DNA from 4 places in the Pseudomonas sp. HR96 genome. Region 1 is predicted to be linked to each of the others. Evidence: predicted binding sites of a transcription regulator. Region 1 holds the regulator's gene; each other region holds the start of a gene.
What was found. The regulator sigma-54, encoded in region 1, starts transcription at its own class of promoters, with help from an activator protein. The targets are predictions, from matches to a motif close to ANTGGCATNNANNTTGCTNT.
Positions count from the first base shown of each region.

Region 2: SFA35_RS19705 (circularly permuted type 2 ATP-grasp protein) is a predicted target of sigma-54. The motif match lies at 2,060-2,079, and genes of this name have one in related genera.
Region 3: SFA35_RS08040 (flagellar basal body rod protein FlgF) is a predicted target of sigma-54. The motif match lies at 2,494-2,513, and genes of this name have one in related genera.
Region 4: glnA (glutamate--ammonia ligase) is a predicted target of sigma-54. The motif match lies at 1,729-1,748, and genes of this name have one in related genera.

Region 1 covers NZ_CP139141.1:4,873,685-4,877,893, reverse strand. The annotation lists gene rapZ (RNase adapter RapZ) at 1-531, opposite strand, end outside; gene ptsN (PTS IIA-like nitrogen regulatory protein PtsN) at 537-1,001, opposite strand; gene hpf (ribosome hibernation-promoting factor, HPF/YfiA family) at 1,014-1,322, opposite strand; gene SFA35_RS21855 (RNA polymerase factor sigma-54) at 1,407-2,903, opposite strand; gene lptB (LPS export ABC transporter ATP-binding protein) at 3,063-3,788, opposite strand; gene lptA (lipopolysaccharide transport periplasmic protein LptA) at 3,788-4,209, opposite strand, start outside.
Region 2 covers NZ_CP139141.1:4,411,365-4,415,573, forward strand. The annotation lists gene SFA35_RS19700 (alpha-E domain-containing protein) at 1-604, opposite strand, end outside; gene SFA35_RS19705 (circularly permuted type 2 ATP-grasp protein) at 618-2,027, opposite strand; gene SFA35_RS19710 (ribonuclease E inhibitor RraB) at 2,351-2,692, opposite strand; gene SFA35_RS19715 (hypothetical protein) at 2,886-3,125, opposite strand; gene SFA35_RS19720 (LTA synthase family protein) at 3,419-4,209, opposite strand, start outside.
Region 3 covers NZ_CP139141.1:1,707,045-1,711,253, reverse strand. The annotation lists gene SFA35_RS08055 (flagellar basal body P-ring protein FlgI) at 1-85, opposite strand, end outside; gene flgH (flagellar basal body L-ring protein FlgH) at 98-793, opposite strand; gene flgG (flagellar basal-body rod protein FlgG) at 867-1,652, opposite strand; gene SFA35_RS08040 (flagellar basal body rod protein FlgF) at 1,701-2,441, opposite strand; gene SFA35_RS08035 (glycosyltransferase) at 2,802-4,209, opposite strand, start outside.
Region 4 covers NZ_CP139141.1:5,400,491-5,404,699, forward strand. The annotation lists gene thiI (tRNA uracil 4-sulfurtransferase ThiI) at 49-1,503, opposite strand; gene glnA (glutamate--ammonia ligase) at 1,843-3,249, shown strand; gene SFA35_RS24150 (chorismate mutase) at 3,462-4,010, shown strand; gene SFA35_RS24155 (DUF4124 domain-containing protein) at 4,114-4,209, shown strand, end outside.

The DNA.
Region 1 (4,209 bases):
GCCACGCTTGAAGCCAAAGGATTCCACGAGAAAGGCGGTGCCAGGCTCGGGCTTGTTCAGCAGGCGGATCTTGATCGAGTCGCGCAGCTGGTAAAGATTGAGATTGGTGGTGTCGATCTTCAGGTCGGCAAGGTCGACGATCGGCCCCAGCAGCACGGTTTCGACGCGAATGGCTTCAGCCAGCGAGCGGTTGGCGCTGCTCAGTGGATGACGCCGGCGCGTCTCCGAGAAGCGCTTGAGCAGGGTGTCTTCGTCGGCGTCCAGGTACAGCACGTCGCACTGGATGTGCCGGCTGCGCACTTCCTCGAGCAGCTGCGGAAAGCGCGACAGGTGGCTGGGCAGGTTGCGGGCGTCGATGGACACCGCCACCAGCGGTTGCGCCAGTTCGGTGTGGATCAGAGCGCGCTCGGCCAGTTCCGGCAGCAGGCCGGCGGGCAGGTTGTCGATGCAATAGAAGCCGCTGTCTTCCAGTACATCCAGCGCGGTGCTTTTGCCGGAGCCGGAGCGTCCACTGACAATGATCAAGCGCATGGTGGTCAATGCCCTTTCTGCACGTCCAGAACTACTTGATAGAGGGCTTCGTTGCTGGCAGCGGCACGCAGGCTGTCACGGACATCCTTGCGGTCCAGCATACTGGCGATCTGCCGGAGCAATTCCAGGTGCGCGTCGGTCGCTGCCTCTGGTACCAGCAGCACGAACAGCAGGTCGACGGGCGCACCGTCGATGGCGTCGAAGTCTACGGGGGAAGCCAGGTGCAGCAAGGCGCTGATCGGCGAGGCGCAACCGTTCAGGCGACAATGGGGAATGGCTATGCCGTTGCCGAAACCGGTAGAGCCGAGTTTCTCACGGGCAACCAAGGCGTCGAACACGGTTTGCTGATCCAGCTGTGGCACTTCGCGTGCGATCAGCTGAGCAATCTGTTCGAGTACTTGTGTTTTGCTGCCACCCGGCACGTTCACCAGGGAACGGCCGGGGGTCAGGATATCTTCGAGTCGGATCATGGGTTGGGAGTATCAGCGAGCGGCGGCACCTTGCAGGTGGCTCTGCTGCTTTTCCTTATGCTTGAGCAATTGTCGGTCGAGCTTGTCAGTGAGGAGGTCGATGGCGGCGTACATGTCATCATGCTCGGCGTTGGCGACAACTTCACCACCAGGTACACGCAGGGTGGCTTCGATCTTCTGTTTGAGCTTTTCGACCTCCATGATGACCTGCACGTTGGTTATCTTGTCGAAATGGCGCTCGAGTCGGGCGAGTTTTTCCCCGACATAGTCACGCATGGCGTCGGTCACATCCAGCTGGTGCCCACTGATGTTGACTTGCATACCGCTTCTCCTTATTGCCAGTGCATAAAGAGGCAGGTGGAACCTGCCACTGGAACGCTGGTGGTGGCATCAGGAAAGCGCCATTCACATCAGTCGCTTGCGCTCGCTGGAGGGTGCAATCCCGAGGGACTCACGGTACTTGGCGACGGTGCGACGGGCTACCTGGATGCCTTGTGCCTCCAGTAAACCAGCGATCTTGCTGTCACTCAACGGCTTTTTCTGATTTTCGGCGGCAACCAATTTCTTGATGATCGCGCGAATGGCCGTGGACGAGCACTCACCGCCCTCCGAGGTGCTGACGTGGCTGGAAAAAAAGTATTTCAGTTCGTAAATGCCGCGGGGGGTGTGCATGTATTTCTGCGTGGTCACCCGGGAAATTGTCGATTCGTGCATGCCCACGGCCTCGGCGATGTCGTGCAGTACCAGTGGCTTCATGGCCTCGTCGCCGTAGTCGAGGAAGCCGCGCTGGTGCTCGACGATCTGCGTGGCGACCTTCATCAGCGTCTCGTTGCGGCTCTGCAGGCTCTTGATGAACCAGCGCGCCTCCTGCAACTGGTTGCGCATGAAGGTGTTGTCGGCGCTGGTGTCGGCACGGCGCACGAAGCCGGCATACTGCGGGTTGACGCGCAGGCGTGGCACCGATTCCTGGTTGAGTTCGACCAGCCAGCGCTCGTTGTCCTTGCGCACGATGACGTCGGGTATGACGTACTCCGGCTCGCTGGACTCGATCTGCGAGCCAGGGCGCGGGTTGAGGCTCTGCACCAGCTCGATGACCTGGCGCAGCTCGTCTTCCTTGAGCTTCATGCGGCGCATCAGCTGGCTGTAGTCACGGCTGCCGAGCAGATCGATGAATTCGCGCACCAGGCGCTGGGCTTCGGCCAGCCAGCGCGTCTTGGGCGGCATCTGGCGCAGTTGCAGGACCAGGCACTCGCTGAGGTCGCGCGCGCCGATACCGGCGGGTTCGAACTGCTGCACGCGGCGCAGCACGGCCTCGACCTCGTCGAGCTCGATGTCCAGCTCGGCGTCGAACGAGTCGCAGATTTCTTGCAGCGTCTCGTCCAGGTAACCCTGGTTGTTGATGCAGTCGATGATGGTGACGGCGATCAGGCGGTCGGTGTCGGACATCGGCGCGAGGTTCAGCTGCCAGAGCAGATGGCTCTGCAGGCTCTCGCCCGCCGAGGTGCGGGTGGTGAAGTCCCACTCGTCGTCGTCATTGCTGGGCAGGCTGCTGGCGCTGGTCTGGTAGATGTCTTCCCAGGCCGTGTCGACCGGCAGCTCGTTGGGGATGCGCTCGTTCCACTCGCCGTCCTCAAGGTTGTCGACGGTCGGCGCGGAGGTTTCCTGGAAGCTGGGCTCCTGGACCTCTGGGGTGGCGTTGTGCTCGATCTTGTCGGCCAGTGGATCGCTGTTGTCGAAGTCGTCGCCTTCTTCCTGGCGCTCCAGCATAGGATTGGATTCCAGCGCTTCCTGGATCTCCTGTTGAAGATCCAGGGTCGAGAGCTGGAGTAGTCGGATGGCCTGTTGCAACTGCGGTGTCATCGTCAGTTGCTGGCCCATTCTCAGGACGAGCGATGGTTTCATGGCAGGGGCTTAACACCTTGTTCGCCGGCGCGATGCGCCATCCACTACACGGCGCCGAAGCGTCGCACTTATGTCGTAAGCAAATTATATGCCTGAAACCCGAGCATTTGCCTAGAGCTGCGCCACAATAAATACGCCTTGTGGCGCGCGAATCATCCTTTACAGGCGGAACTCGTGGCCGAGGTACACCTCTTTCACCAGGTCGTTGGCAAGAATGGCCGCCGAATCGCCCTCGGCGATCAGTCGACCATCGTTGACGATGTACGCGGTCTCGCAGATATCCAGGGTCTCACGGACGTTGTGGTCGGTGATCAGCACGCCAATGCCCTTGGCCTTGAGGTGATGGATGATCTGCTTGATGTCGCCGACCGATATCGGGTCGACACCGGCAAAGGGTTCGTCGAGCAGGATGAACTTGGGCGAGGTCGCCAGTGCTCGGGCAATTTCCACCCGGCGCCGTTCGCCACCGGACAGGCTCATGCCGAGGTTGTCGCGGATGTGGGTGATGTGGAATTCCTGCAGCAGGCCTTCGAGCTCCTTGCGCCGGCCCGCAGCGTCCAGCTCCTTGCGCGTCTCGAGGATGGCCATGATGTTGTCGGCCACCGAGAGCTTGCGAAAGATCGAGGCTTCCTGGGGCAGGTAGCCGATGCCGGATTTGGCCCGGCCGTGCATGGGCTGGAAGCTGACGTCGAGGTCGTCGATCAGCACGCGGCCCTGATCGGCCTGCACCAGGCCGACGATCATGTAGAAACAGGTGGTCTTGCCGGCGCCGTTGGGCCCGAGCAGGCCGACGATCTGCCCGCTCTCGATCGACAGGCTGACGTCGCGCACCACCTGGCGGCCCTTGTAGGCCTTGGCCAGGTGCTGAGCCTTGAGAGTTGCCATTACTGAGCCTTCTGTGCGTCGGTTTTGCTTTTCGGCTGGAGCACCATGTCGACCCGCGGACGCGGCTCGGTGACCTTGGCGCCATTGGCGCGGCCGGCGTTGACCACCTGCTTGACGGTGTCGTAGACGATTTTCTCGCCGACCGAGGTGTTGCCGTCGTTCACCACCTTGGCCTTGTCGATCAGGATGATGCGGTTCTGCGCGGCGAAGTACTGGATGGTCACGCCCCAGGCCTGCACGATCGGTTTGTCGATCGCCGGCTTCTGCTCGTAGTAAGCCAGGTTGCCGACCGAGGTGAATACGTCGATATCGCCCTGGGGGGTACGGGTGACGGTCACGGTGTTGCCGGTGATCTTCATGGTGCCCTGGGTGATGATGACATTGCCCTTGTAGGTGGCAATGCCCTGCTTGTCATCGATCT
Region 2 (4,209 bases), 460 kb from region 1:
AATAGCCGCGCGCCGAGCTGTCGTCCACCGACTCGGCTTCGTCGCCAAGCATTTCGTAGCGGGCATCGAGCAGACGCAGGGTGTTGTCGGCGCGCTCGATGAAGGTTCCCAGGCGAATGAAGCGGAACGCGTCGTTGCGCATGATGGTGCCGTAGGTCGCCCCGCGAAACAGGTGCGAACGCTCCTTGATCCACTCGCAGAAGCGGCTCATGCCGTAGCGGCTGAGCCCCTGCTCGGCAATGCCGCGAATTTCCAGCCAGGTGGCGTTGATGTTTTCCCACATGTCGGCGGTGATGCGCCCGCGCACCGCGTGGGCCGAAGCCCGTGCCGCGCCCAGGCAGCTGTAGATGCTGGCCGGGTTGGCTGCGTCGAGGGCGAAGAAGTGCAGCAGGCGCTCGGCGTGCAGCTGGCCGTGGCGCTCGAGATAGTCGTCCAGGGTACCGGTGATCAGCAGCGGCATGGCCATCTCGTCGAGGCCATCACCGCGACCGTCCTGGGGCATCAACGACAGCGAGTAGCTGACGTCGAGCATGCGTGCCAGGTTTTCGGCACGCTCCAGGTAGCGCGACATCCAATACAGATCCGAGGCAGTTCTACTTAGCATTTGGCACGCATCCTTAGTCCTCGACTACCCATGTATCCTTGGTCCCGCCGCCCTGGGAGGAGTTCACCACCAGCGAGCCCTCGCGCAGCGCCACGCGGGTCAGGCCGCCCGGGACCACGCGGGTTTCACGCCCGGCCAGGACGAAGGGGCGCAGGTCGATATGGCGCGGCGCGATGCCGTTTTCGACGAAGGTCGGGCAGGTCGACAGACTCAGCGTCGGCTGGGCGATGTAGGCATGCGGACGCGCCTTGAGGCGCGCACGGAAATTCTCGATTTCAGCCGCCGTGGCGGCCGGCCCCACCAGCATGCCGTAGCCGCCGGAGCCCTGGGTTTCCTTGACGACCAGATCGGGCAGATTGGCCAGCACGTGGGACAGCTCGTCGGGCTTGCGGCATTGCCAGGTCGGCACGTTCTTGAGGATCGGCTCCTCGTCCAGATAGAAACGGATCATGTCGGTGACAAAGGGATAAACCGACTTGTCGTCCGCCACGCCAGTACCAATGGCGTTGGCCAGCACCACGTTGCCCGAGCGGTAGGCCGAGAGCAGCCCCGGCACGCCGAGCATCGATTCGGGGTTGAAGGCCAGGGGGTCGAGGAAGGCGTCGTCGAGCCGGCGATAGATCACGTCCACTGCCTTGGGGCCGTCGGTGGTGCGCATGAACACCTTGTCGTCACGCACGAACAGATCCGCGCCCTCGACCAGCTCCACGCCCATTTCCCGCGCCAGGAACGCATGCTCGAAGAACGCGCTGTTGAACCGCCCAGGGGTCAGCACCACGACACTGGGGTTGTCCAGGGGGCTGGAACTCTTGAGGGTGTCCAGCAGCAGGTTGGGATAATGATCGATCGGCGCGATGCGCTGCGCGGCAAACAGCTCGGGGAATAGGCGCATCATCATCTTGCGGTCTTCGAGCATGTAGCTGACGCCGCTGGGGGTGCGCAGGTTATCTTCGAGTACGTAGTACGAGCCGTCACCGTCGCGTACCAGGTCGACCCCGGAGATGTGCGAGTAGATGTCGCGGTGCAGGTCGAGACCTTGCATCGCCAGCTGGTACTGCTCGTTGGCCAGCACCTGCTCGGCGGGGATGATCCCGGCCTTGATGATGCGCTGGTCGTGATAGAGGTCGGCGAGGAACATGTTCAGCGCCTTGACCCGCTGGATACAGCCGCGCTCGACGACACGCCATTCGCTGGCAGGGATACTGCGCGGAATGGTGTCGAACGGAATCAGGCGCTCGGTGCCCTGCTCATCGCCATAAAGCGTGAAGGTAATGCCGGCGCGATGAAATAGCAGGTCGGCTTCGCGCCGGCGCTGGGCCAGCAGCTCGGCCGGCGTATCGGCGAGCCAGCGCGCGAACTCGCGATAGTGCGGGCGGACCAGGCCGCCTGCGTCGTACATCTCATCATAAAAGGTGCGGATCATGCCGTACTCCTTGTCACCCGGACCCATGAGCCTTCGCAAGGCCCGTGCCATCGGCATAAATTGTTTTAAATCAACCAGTTGGAAAGCCATTGCAACAGCCTCGCACCATTCCTGTGCGGTTCTTGCGCCAACTGAACGGAGGGCGCTTCATTGCGAAGCGCCGCTGGTGTGGCTTTTTACTATGACCTGCATAGACAGAGTTGATTTCAACAACCTGCGTGCGCCATCGATAATGACAGCATTCGAGGAGAGTTTTCTGACGCGACACTCCTCATCCCAACTTCCCTTTGTGGCCACCTGTTACCAGGTGGCCATTTTTTTGCTCAGACCGGCTTGCGCGGCAGCTCGTGCTTGACGCCCCAACCCTCGATCTCGCCGCCCAGGGGTTCGATGACCGCTTCGAAGTCATGTTCGAATTCGCCTATACCTCCATACGTGGCGTACATGAGTTTGCTCAGTTCCAGATGCCATGCCCCATCATCGCGCTCGCTGACCTGGGCGTTGAGCGATTCGCCACGAAATTTCCCCGCCGCCTTGCGGGCACGGTCTTCGTCGGGGAAGGTGGCATAGAACTCGATGGGGTGAATGCGGGCGAAGTCGAAACCGCCCTCTTTCATGCGGCGTAGCACGTGGGTGCTGATGTCTTCTTGATGGGCTGTGCTCATGAATCGTCCTCCTCACGTTTAACGACGGATAGACTTTCAATACTGCGGGGAAACGTCAGCCGACGGCATGCACGTATCCCTTTCATCCACGACGACGGTGGCTGGCTTCAAGCGGACAGGACAGGATGATGACCATCCGCCTGCAGAGTAACGCGGGGTTGGCGCCAGTGCCAGCTGGCGCCAAAAAAACGTTTCAGGCAACCGCCTCGGCAATGTCAGTGATTGCCACGGCGTTTTGCGCCTTGAGGGTCCGGGCCGTGGGGGCAGAGTCGCGACCCTCGAAATCGTTGAGGTCCAACTCGGCGGTTACCGGAAACAATCGGGCACGAACCAGCTGGGCCGCCTCTTCGATGGAGGGGCAATCGGCGAACTCGACGTCCATCTCACGGGCAACGCCATCTTGATCGCTGTAGCTGATTTTCCACTGTTTCATTGTTGTGTATCTCCTCGTCTGGAAGATCGGAGTGGTGCGGCTTACAACAATCTTGACCGAGGGGTGGGGGGTTCGTTCAGGTGGGGTGCTCAAAGGCAGGAAGGTTCGAATCTGCAGCTGGGAGAGGGCCGCGCGCGGGGCCTGATCGCGGGCTTCGCGCGCTCCTACGCGGGTTTCGAACGTGCCGTTCCAGGGCGCCTATTGGTCGAAACAAGCGGAGCGCGCGAAGCCCGCGATAGGCCGCACGGGGGCTTCGCTCCGGCCCCCCGTGCAAGCCCACAACCTGAAAAGGTTTACTTGGACGGCTCCACCCCAGCGGTGTTGTCCAGCAGGCTCTTGGTCGCCGTCTGGATGAACGAGTCGAGCTTGCGCCGCAGGTCCGGGATGTCCGGGGCGTCGATGATCTCGGCCTTGGGCGTACGGCCCAGCTCGTAGCGGTAGAGTTTGGGCGGCATGTCCTTGGGTTCGACCAGGATGCGGTCACCGGAAACAATCGCCACGGTCTGCTCGTTGCCCGAAGGCTTGATCACGCCGAAGCCCTTGTCGCCATCCGGCAGGTTGAGCAGGTCGCGGCCCCAGCACTGGTTGCGGTTCTCGCCGCCGAGGCGGCCCATGATGGTCGGCACGATGTCGATCTGCGTGCCCACGGTGTGGCTGACGGCGCCGAACTTGTCTTGGATGCCGGGCGCGATCATCAGCATGGGCACGTTGAAGCGGCCCAGGTCCATTTCGGTGATCTGCTGATCGTTGCCGAAACCATGGTCGCCGACCAGGATGAACAGCGTGTCCTTGAAGTAGGCCTCCTTGCGCGCCTTCTCGAAGAATTGGCCCACTGCCCAGTCGGCATAGCGCATGGCGGTCAAGTGCTGGTTGAGCGAACCCTTGTCGGTCACCGGTGGTACCGGCAGGTCCTTGGGCAGGGCGTACGGGGTGTGATTGGACAGGGTCTGCAGCAGTGCATAGAACGGCTTGCCGGTCTTCTCGCGGGCAATCAGCTCCTGGTTGCCACGGTCGAACATGTCCTGGTCAGACACGCCCCAGGTCGGGTCGGAGAACACCGGGTTGATGAAGTCATTGCGCCCGA
Region 3 (4,209 bases), 2.4 Mb from region 1:
CGATGTCCTTGAGCCGTTCAGCCTGCGCTCCCAGCGCAGTGGTCAACAGGAACACAGCAGCAATCAGGTGTTTGAACTTGAGCATGTTGGCGCGCACTCAGAAGGGGAAGTATGGGCTTGAGAAGAAGCGATCAAGCCAACCTGGCTGACTGGCCTCGGCGAACGAACCGGTGCCCGAGTACGTGATCCGGGCATCAGCTACGCGGGTCGACGACACAGTATTGTCAGTTGCAATGTCATCTGCACGAATCAGGCCAGCAATGCGCACAACTTCCTGACCGGTATTGAGGGTCAGCCATTTCTCGCCGCGTACCGAGACGATGCCGTTGGGCAGCACGTCGGCCACGGTCACGGTGATCGAACCGGTCAGGCTGTTGCCCTGGTCGGCCTTGGCGGTGCCGTTGGTGGTACGAGTGCCGCTGTAGCCGGCGTTCAGGCTCAGGTCACCGCCACCCAGCGGGTTGTTGGTGGAGGGCGTGGTACCGAACAGCGAGGTCAGGCCGATGGAGTTGGTGCTGGCCTTGCCCACCTTGGAGTCGGCGCTCTTGCTCGCCGAGGTCTTCTCGGCGAGGGTCACGGTGATGATGTCACCGACGCGGAACGCCTTGCGGTCGCTGTACAGGCCCTGTTCGAAGCCGGCCTGGTAGATCGAACCGTTGTTCGAGGCGGCCGGCAGCGGCGTGCGTGGCAACACCGGCGAGAAGTAGGCGTCATTGGGCTTGGGCGGCGGGGCAACGCAGCCGGCCAGCAAGGCGATCCCACTCAAGGCGAGTACATTCAAGACACGACTCATGACACAAACCTCTCGGTGTAACAGGGCAGCGGACAGTAGATTGAAAAGAACGGTCAAGCTTTGACGATCACGCTTACAGGTTCTGCGTCAGGTTCTGCAGCATCTGGTCGGCGGTGGAGATGACCTTGGAGTTCATCTCGTAGGCACGCTGGGTGGTGATCATGTTCACCAGCTCGTTCACCGTGCTGACGTTGGAGTTCTCCAGGGTGTTCTGCTGGATGGTGCCCAGGCCGGTCAGGCCAGGGGTGCCGACCTGCGGAGCGCCCGACGAAGCGGTTTCCAGGAACAGGTTGCCACCGGTAGCCTGCAGGCCGCCCGGGTTGATGAAGTCGGCGGTCTGGATGTTGCCGATCACCTGCGCGGCGGCGCTGGCGGCGGTGGTCACCGAGACGGTGCCGTCGGTGCCGACGGTGAAGGTCTGGGCATCGGTCGGTACCACGATCGCCGGCTGCAGGGCAGCGCCGTTGGCGGTCACGATCTGGCCGTTGGAGTCCAGGTGGAAGGTACCGTCACGGGTGTAGGCGGTGGTGCCGTCCGGTTGCAGAACCTGGAAGAAACCGTGGCCGTTGACCGCCAGGTCCAGCGGCTGGTCGGTGGTCTGCAGGCTGCCGGCGGTGAAGTTCTTCTGGGTGCCGACGATGCGCACACCGGTACCCAGTTGCAGGCCGGATGGCAATGCGCTGTCCTGAGTGGACTGGGCGCCAGGCTGACGCTTGATCTGGTACAGCAGGTCCTGGAACTCGGCACGGTCGCTCTTGAAACCGGTGGTCGAGGCGTTGGCCAGGTTGTTGGAAATGGTGGTCAGGTTCATGTCCTGAGCCTGCATACCGGTCTTGGCAACGTAGAGTGCTGGAATCATCTGAGTATCTCCTCGGGCGCCTGCTTTACGGCGCGACTGAACGGGTTATTAGCTGTTTTGCAAGACGCGGGCCATGGACTCGTCGTCTTCCTTGGCAGTCGTCATCATTTTGATGTGCAGCTCGAATTGCTTGGACAAGGACAGCACCGAGGTCATTTCTGCTACTGCGTTGACGTTGCTGGCTTCCAGGAAACCAGAGTCCACCTTGACGTTGGCGTCTGCGGTGGCGGGCTGGCCGCTGGTGGTGTGAATCAGGCCGTCAGTGCCTTTGGTCAGGCTGCTGACCGGCGGGTTGACCAGCTTGATGCGGTCGACCTGGGCCACCGCGTTCGGCGTTTCGCCCATGCCGCGAATACTGATGGTGCCGTCGGAGCCGACTTCGATCTTCTCGTCTGGCGGAATCGCGATCGGCCCGGAATTGCCCATGATCGGCAAGCCGTTGCCGGCGCGCAGGATGCCCTGGGCATCGACGTTCATGCTGGCGGTACGCACGTAGGCTTCTTTGCCGTCCGGGGTCTGCACGGCGATGAAACCGTCGCCGCCGACGGCGACGTCCAGGTCCCGGCCCGTTGCTTGCATCGCACCGGCGGAGAAGTCGGTCGCAGGCCGCTCGGTCATGGCATAGGCACGCGAGGCGAAGGTATCGCCGAACACCGATTGCGAGCGCGCCTGCTCCAGGTCAGCCTGAAAGCCGGTGGTGCTGACGTTGGCCATGTTGTTGGCGTGAGCCTTCTGGGCCAGGGCATTCTGGCTTGCACCGCTCATTGCCACATAAAGCATCTTGTCCACAGTGATCCTCCGCTGACGGGCGACTGCCGTCTGATCTGTACTGACAGGACATAGAGCAATTAGTGGGCCAATCTTGAAAAGTCCGCTGCAGCCCTTGTATCTCGGGGGTTACAGAGAACTACAGAGCAGACGTCAAAACAGGAGCGCCGTTAATGTGGCGCGAGATGGCCGGTCGGTGGCAAGGCAGGCGGCAAGCGGCAAGCGGCGGTTTGCCGGTATGACCGGGGATAAGATCAAACCGGCCTGGCGGCCTCTCGGGGGCTATGCCCCCTCCCACATGCAAGCTTCAGCACATTCCCCATGTGGGAGGGGGCGCAGCCCCCGAGAGGCCGCCAGGCCGGTTTGATTTGCCTCCTGTCGTCAGCCCAACCACGCCTCGCGCCATTGCGCCAACCCGCGTTCATCGAGCATCCAGTCGCGACGCACCACCTCACGCAACTCGTCCCCGCGCCGCGCGCTGGCGTCGAGGTCGGCCAGGTGCGCGCGGATCGCGTCCAACCAGTCCTTGTAGCGGTTGCGCACCAGCGCCACGGGCAGGCCGCCGCGATAGGGGGCGATGTCGCTGCAGATCACCGGGTAGCCGCAGATGCCGTATTCCAGTACCCGCAGGTTGCTCTTGCATTCATTGAACAGGTTCTGCTCCAGCGGCGCCAAGGCCAGATCCAGTTCCAGCGAGGCCATCTTCTGCGGATACAGGCTGAGGTCCACGCCGGGATGAAAGAAGGTCGCATAAGGCTGCAGGGCCGCCGGTATGCCGCCGAGGAAAACCCACTCCACCTCCCCCGCCAAGCCCTTGACCAGATCGAAGATCAGCGCCAGGTCGCCGTCATGGCCGGTGCCTCCGACCCAGCCAACCCGAGGCTTGCCCCCTGCCCTGCGACGGCTCGCCGGCAGGTTGCCCCAGGCGGCCGGATCCAGCCGATTGGGCACCACGCGGATGTCCGGGTGCATGCCCTTGAACGCCTGCGCCAGCGGCTCGGTGGAGACCACGAAGCGGTCGACGCAGTCCAGCCCGCGGCGAATCGTGCGCAGTACGTCCTTGCCGAAGTTGCCGCGGTGCACGCTCTTGAGCGGCAGGTTCGGCAGGTAGTCGTCCAGCTCGAAGACTTTGAACGCCTTGGACCAGGCCTTCATGTCCTGCAGCAACGGCAACTGCCCCTCGGTGACCGGGCGCTGCAGGATGATCGAGTCGGGCGTATACCGGGCCAGGTCCGCTGGCTGCATCAAGGCGCCACAGAGCATGCCCTCGACCTTGCCAGCGGCCTTCAAGGCATTGAACGGCTGGATGATGCGGTAGTGCCCTGCCCCGTAGGGGTCGGCCGGGATGGCCATGACCACCGGCAGCGGCCGCCAGCCCAATGGCCGCCAGTTGATGCGGGCGTCCACCAGGTCGAAGCTGCTGCGCTCGTGCAAGGCGAAGTTGAGGTTGTAGGCCGGGTCGCGCGCCAGCAACGGCAGCCAGCGCTCGAACATGGCCCGCTGCGCCGAAGCGCTGTAGTGCAGCGGCGGCTCGCCGTCGAGCAACACCGCACGCGGCGTCCACACCGTGAGATAACCCAGGGCGGCGATGCGCAGGCAGAGGTCGACGTCGGCACCCTGCTCGATGAACGTCAGTGCATCGAACCCGCCGACCTCATCGAACACCGACTTGCGCACCATCAGGCACAGGTCCGCCACGGCGCTGTAGTTCTGCTCCACCTGCAGGCGCCCCAGGTAGCCGGCCGCGTCCAGCGGTTCGCCGTCGAAGGCGCTCGCGGCGACGCCGTTG
Region 4 (4,209 bases), 530 kb from region 1:
ACGTCGGGGGGCCGGTGACGCAGGCCACAGGCATACAGCCCCGGGCTCTTAGCTCGGTCGATAAACGCGCACATTGGCATGCCCCTCACTGAGCAAATGGTGGGCATGCAGGCGACTCATCACGCCTTTGTCGCAATACAGCAGGTACTGGCGAGTCTCATCCAGTTCCTTGAAGCGGTTGTTCAGGGCATAAAAAGGCAGCGCCTTGACTTCGATGCCGTCGAGCTCGAGTGGCTCGTCTTCCTGCGCGTGCGGGTGGCGGATGTCGACGACCACCTGGCCGGCCAGCACCTGGCTGACCTCCTCGATCTCGATGTCGCGCCCCAGCTCGTTGATCACTTCGTCGATCGAGATCAGGCGAGCCTGCTCGAGGGCGCGCTGGAGGACGGCCATGTCGAAGTTCTTCTCTTCATGCAGCACTCGCGGCAACTTCGCATGAGTGGTCGGGTTCACCGAGATCACTCCGCAGTATTCCGGCATGTGCTTGGCAAAATCGGCGGTGCCGATTCTGTTGGCTTCGTCGATGATGTCCTGCTTGTGGCTGGCCAGCAGCGGGCGCAAGACCAGCTTCTCGGTCGCCGAGTCGATCACCGACAGGTTCGGCAGGGTCTGGCTGGACACCTGGGAAATCGCTTCGCCGGTGACCAGCGCGTCGATCTGCAGGCGGTCGGCCATCTGCGTTGCCGCGCGCAACATCATACGCTTGAGTATGACGCCCATGTGACTGTTGTCGACCTTGCCGAGGATTTCTCCGACGACTTCCTCGAATGGCACGCTGATGAACAGCACGCGCTGGGAGCTGCCGAACTTCTTCCACAGGTAGTGGGCGACTTCCATCACCCCCAGCTCATGGGCCTTGCCGCCCAGGTTGAAGAAGCAGAAGTGGGTCATCAGGCCGCGGCGCATCATCTGGTAGGCAGCCACGGTGGAATCGAAACCGCCGGACATCAGCACCAGGGTCTGTTCCAGTGCACCCAGCGGATAACCGCCCAGGCCCGCGTGCTGGCTGTGGATGATGAACAGGCGCTGGTCGCGGATCTCCATGCGTACTTCGACTTCGGGCTTCTTCAGGTCGATGCCGGCGGCGCCGCAGCGCTGGCGCAACTGGCTGCCGACATAGCGCTCGACATCCATGGAACTGAAGGTGTGGCGGCCGGCGCGCTTGCAGCGCACGGCGAAGACCTTGCCCGGCAGTTGTTCGCCGAAATGCAGCTGGCACTTGGCGAGGATGTCGTCGAGGTCGCCCAGCGGGTACTCGTCCACCTGCAGGAAGTGGGTGATACCCGGAATGCAGCTCAGCCGTTCGGTGAGTTCGCGCAGCACCTTGGCATCTTCGACACGGGTCTGGACCTCGAGATTGTCCCACACGCCGCTCACCACCAGCTGCGGGTCCAGATCGCGGACAACCGTGCGGATGTTGCGGGCGAGCTGCTTGATGAAGCGCTTGCGCACCGGCGGGCTCTTGATAGTGATCTCGGGGAAGACTTTGACGATTAATTTCATGTGAATAGGTTGAAAACCGCGCGCGAGATGCCAGCTGAAAAAGTGGGGGCGGGATTATAGCGGAAATTGCTCAAGGTTTAATCAACTATCGTACGACCGGTCAATCACGCCTCTATTTGGTGCGCCCAGGAATTTTCCCGCCCCAAGAAGGTGCTAGCAATCGCCGGGAAAACCGCTGAAACGCCCTGAGAGCGCCCATTTGCGGCGCCAAACCCATCTCGGGGCACTGGCATGCAAATTGCTCCCTTGTGAGGCAGGTTGCCTTGGACGAGACTCGCGCCCGGCATCACTCATTACGGGGCTATCCATAACAAGGCCCCAATCCACCCGGAGGACACTATGTCGAAGTCGGTTCAACTCATCAAAGATCATGACGTAAAGTGGATTGATCTGCGCTTCACTGACACCAAAGGCAAGCAGCAGCACGTCACCATGCCAGCGCGCGACGCCCTGGACGAGGATTTCTTTGAAGTCGGCAAGATGTTCGACGGTTCCTCCATCGCCGGCTGGAAAGGCATCGAAGCCTCCGACATGATTCTGCTGCCAGACGACGAAACCGCCGTGCTGGACCCGTTCACCGAAGAGCCGACGCTGATCCTGGTTTGCGACATCATCGAGCCTTCGACCATGCAGGGCTACGATCGCGACCCGCGCGCCATCGCTCACCGCGCCGAGGAATACCTGAAGTCGACCGGCATCGGCGACACCGTATTCGTAGGTCCAGAGCCTGAATTCTTCATCTTCGACGAAGTGAAGTTCAAGTCGGACATTTCCGGCTCGATGTTCAAGATCTTCTCCGAACAAGCTTCCTGGATGACCGACCAGGACGTCGACGGCGGCAACAAAGGCCACCGTCCAGGCGTCAAGGGCGGCTACTTCCCAGTACCACCGGTCGACCACGACCACGAAATCCGTACTGCCATGTGCAACGCACTGGAAGAAATGGGTCAGACCGTCGAAGTTCACCACCACGAAGTGGCGACTGCCGGCCAGAACGAAATCGGCGTCAAGTTCAACACCCTGGTGAAGAAGGCCGACGAAGTTCAAACCCTGAAATACATCGTGCACAACGTGGCCGATGCCTACGGCCGCACCGCTACCTTCATGCCTAAGCCACTGTACGGTGACAACGGCTCGGGTATGCACGTGCACATGTCCATCTCCAAGGATGGCAAGAACACCTTCGCGGGCGAAGGCTATGCCGGCCTGTCCGACACCGCCCTGTACTTCATCGGCGGCATCATCAAGCACGGCAAGGCACTGAACGGCTTCACCAACCCGGCCACCAACTCCTACAAGCGTCTGGTACCAGGTTTCGAAGCTCCAGTGATGCTGGCCTACTCGGCGCGCAACCGTTCCGCCTCGATCCGTATTCCTTACGTCTCCAGCCCTAAAGGCCGTCGTATCGAAGCACGCTTCCCGGACCCGGCTGCCAACCCGTACCTGGCTTTCTCGGCGCTGCTGATGGCCGGCCTGGACGGCATCCAGAACAAGATTCACCCTGGCGATGCGGCCGACAAGAACCTGTACGATCTGCCGCCTGAAGAGGCCAAAGAGATCCCGCAGGTTTGCGGCAGCCTGAAAGAAGCCCTGGAAGAGCTGGACAAGGGCCGTGCGTTCCTGACCAAGGGCGGCGTTTTCAGCGACGACTTCATCGATGCCTACATCGAGCTGAAAAGCGAAGAAGAAATCAAGGTACGGACCTTCGTACACCCACTGGAATACGACCTGTACTACAGCGTCTGATCCAGCTTGATTGACCTTGACGCATGAAAAGGCCTCCTTCGGGAGGCTTTTTTCATGCCCGGGGCAGATCAAAAAACCGGGGGCTTTGCCCCCTCCCACCTCGACCGTGGGAGGGGGCAAAGCCCCCGATCTTTTGCTCTGAAACAAACCACCGTGGCAGCCCATCGGTAATTTATGCAAACTGCCGTTCTTCACCGAAGATGAGCCTGCCCATGATCAAACCCCTCGCTGCCATCCTGCTCCTGCTCAGCACCAGCGCCTTCGCCGCCCCCACACCCGCCCCTGCCGCCCTGGCCCCCTTGCTGGCCAGCATCCAGCAGCGCCTGGCCGTCGCCGACCAGGTCGCCCTGAGCAAGTGGGACAGCGGCAAGGCCGTCGAGGATCGTCCGCGCGAACACGACGTGATCGTCGGCGCAACCATCATGGCCAACAACTTCAAGGTTCCGGCCGAGCTGGTCGAGCCGTTCTTCAGTGCGCAGATCGAAGCCAACAAGCTGGTGCAGTACGCGCGCCTGGCCGAATGGCACCTGCAAGGCAAGGCGCCGGATTCGCCGCGGCCGGACCTGGCCGGCGAGATCCGGCCGAAACTCGACGAACTGCAGAAGGCCCTGCTCAAGGAGCTCGCCGACTTCGCCCCCTACCGTCAGCAGGCGCTGTGCCCGGTGTGGCTGGCGGCTGCCAACCGCCAGGCCACCCAGGATCCGCTGCGCTACCTGGCCCTGACCCGGGCAACCGCGCCACTGTGCGGTGCCAAAGCTTAACGAGCCTGCGCGGGCCAGATGTTCTATGCTGAGCAAGGTCGGCCGCGGGGTTGGAATCCCTGTCCAGGGCGCGGCCACTTCAAACGATCCAGGTAAGCCGTCCATGCGCCCATTGTTCCTTCTTATCGCTCTGCTGTTTGCCGTGCCCGCCTCGGCGCAGATCTACAAGTACACCGACGCCAACGGCCACACCGCTTTC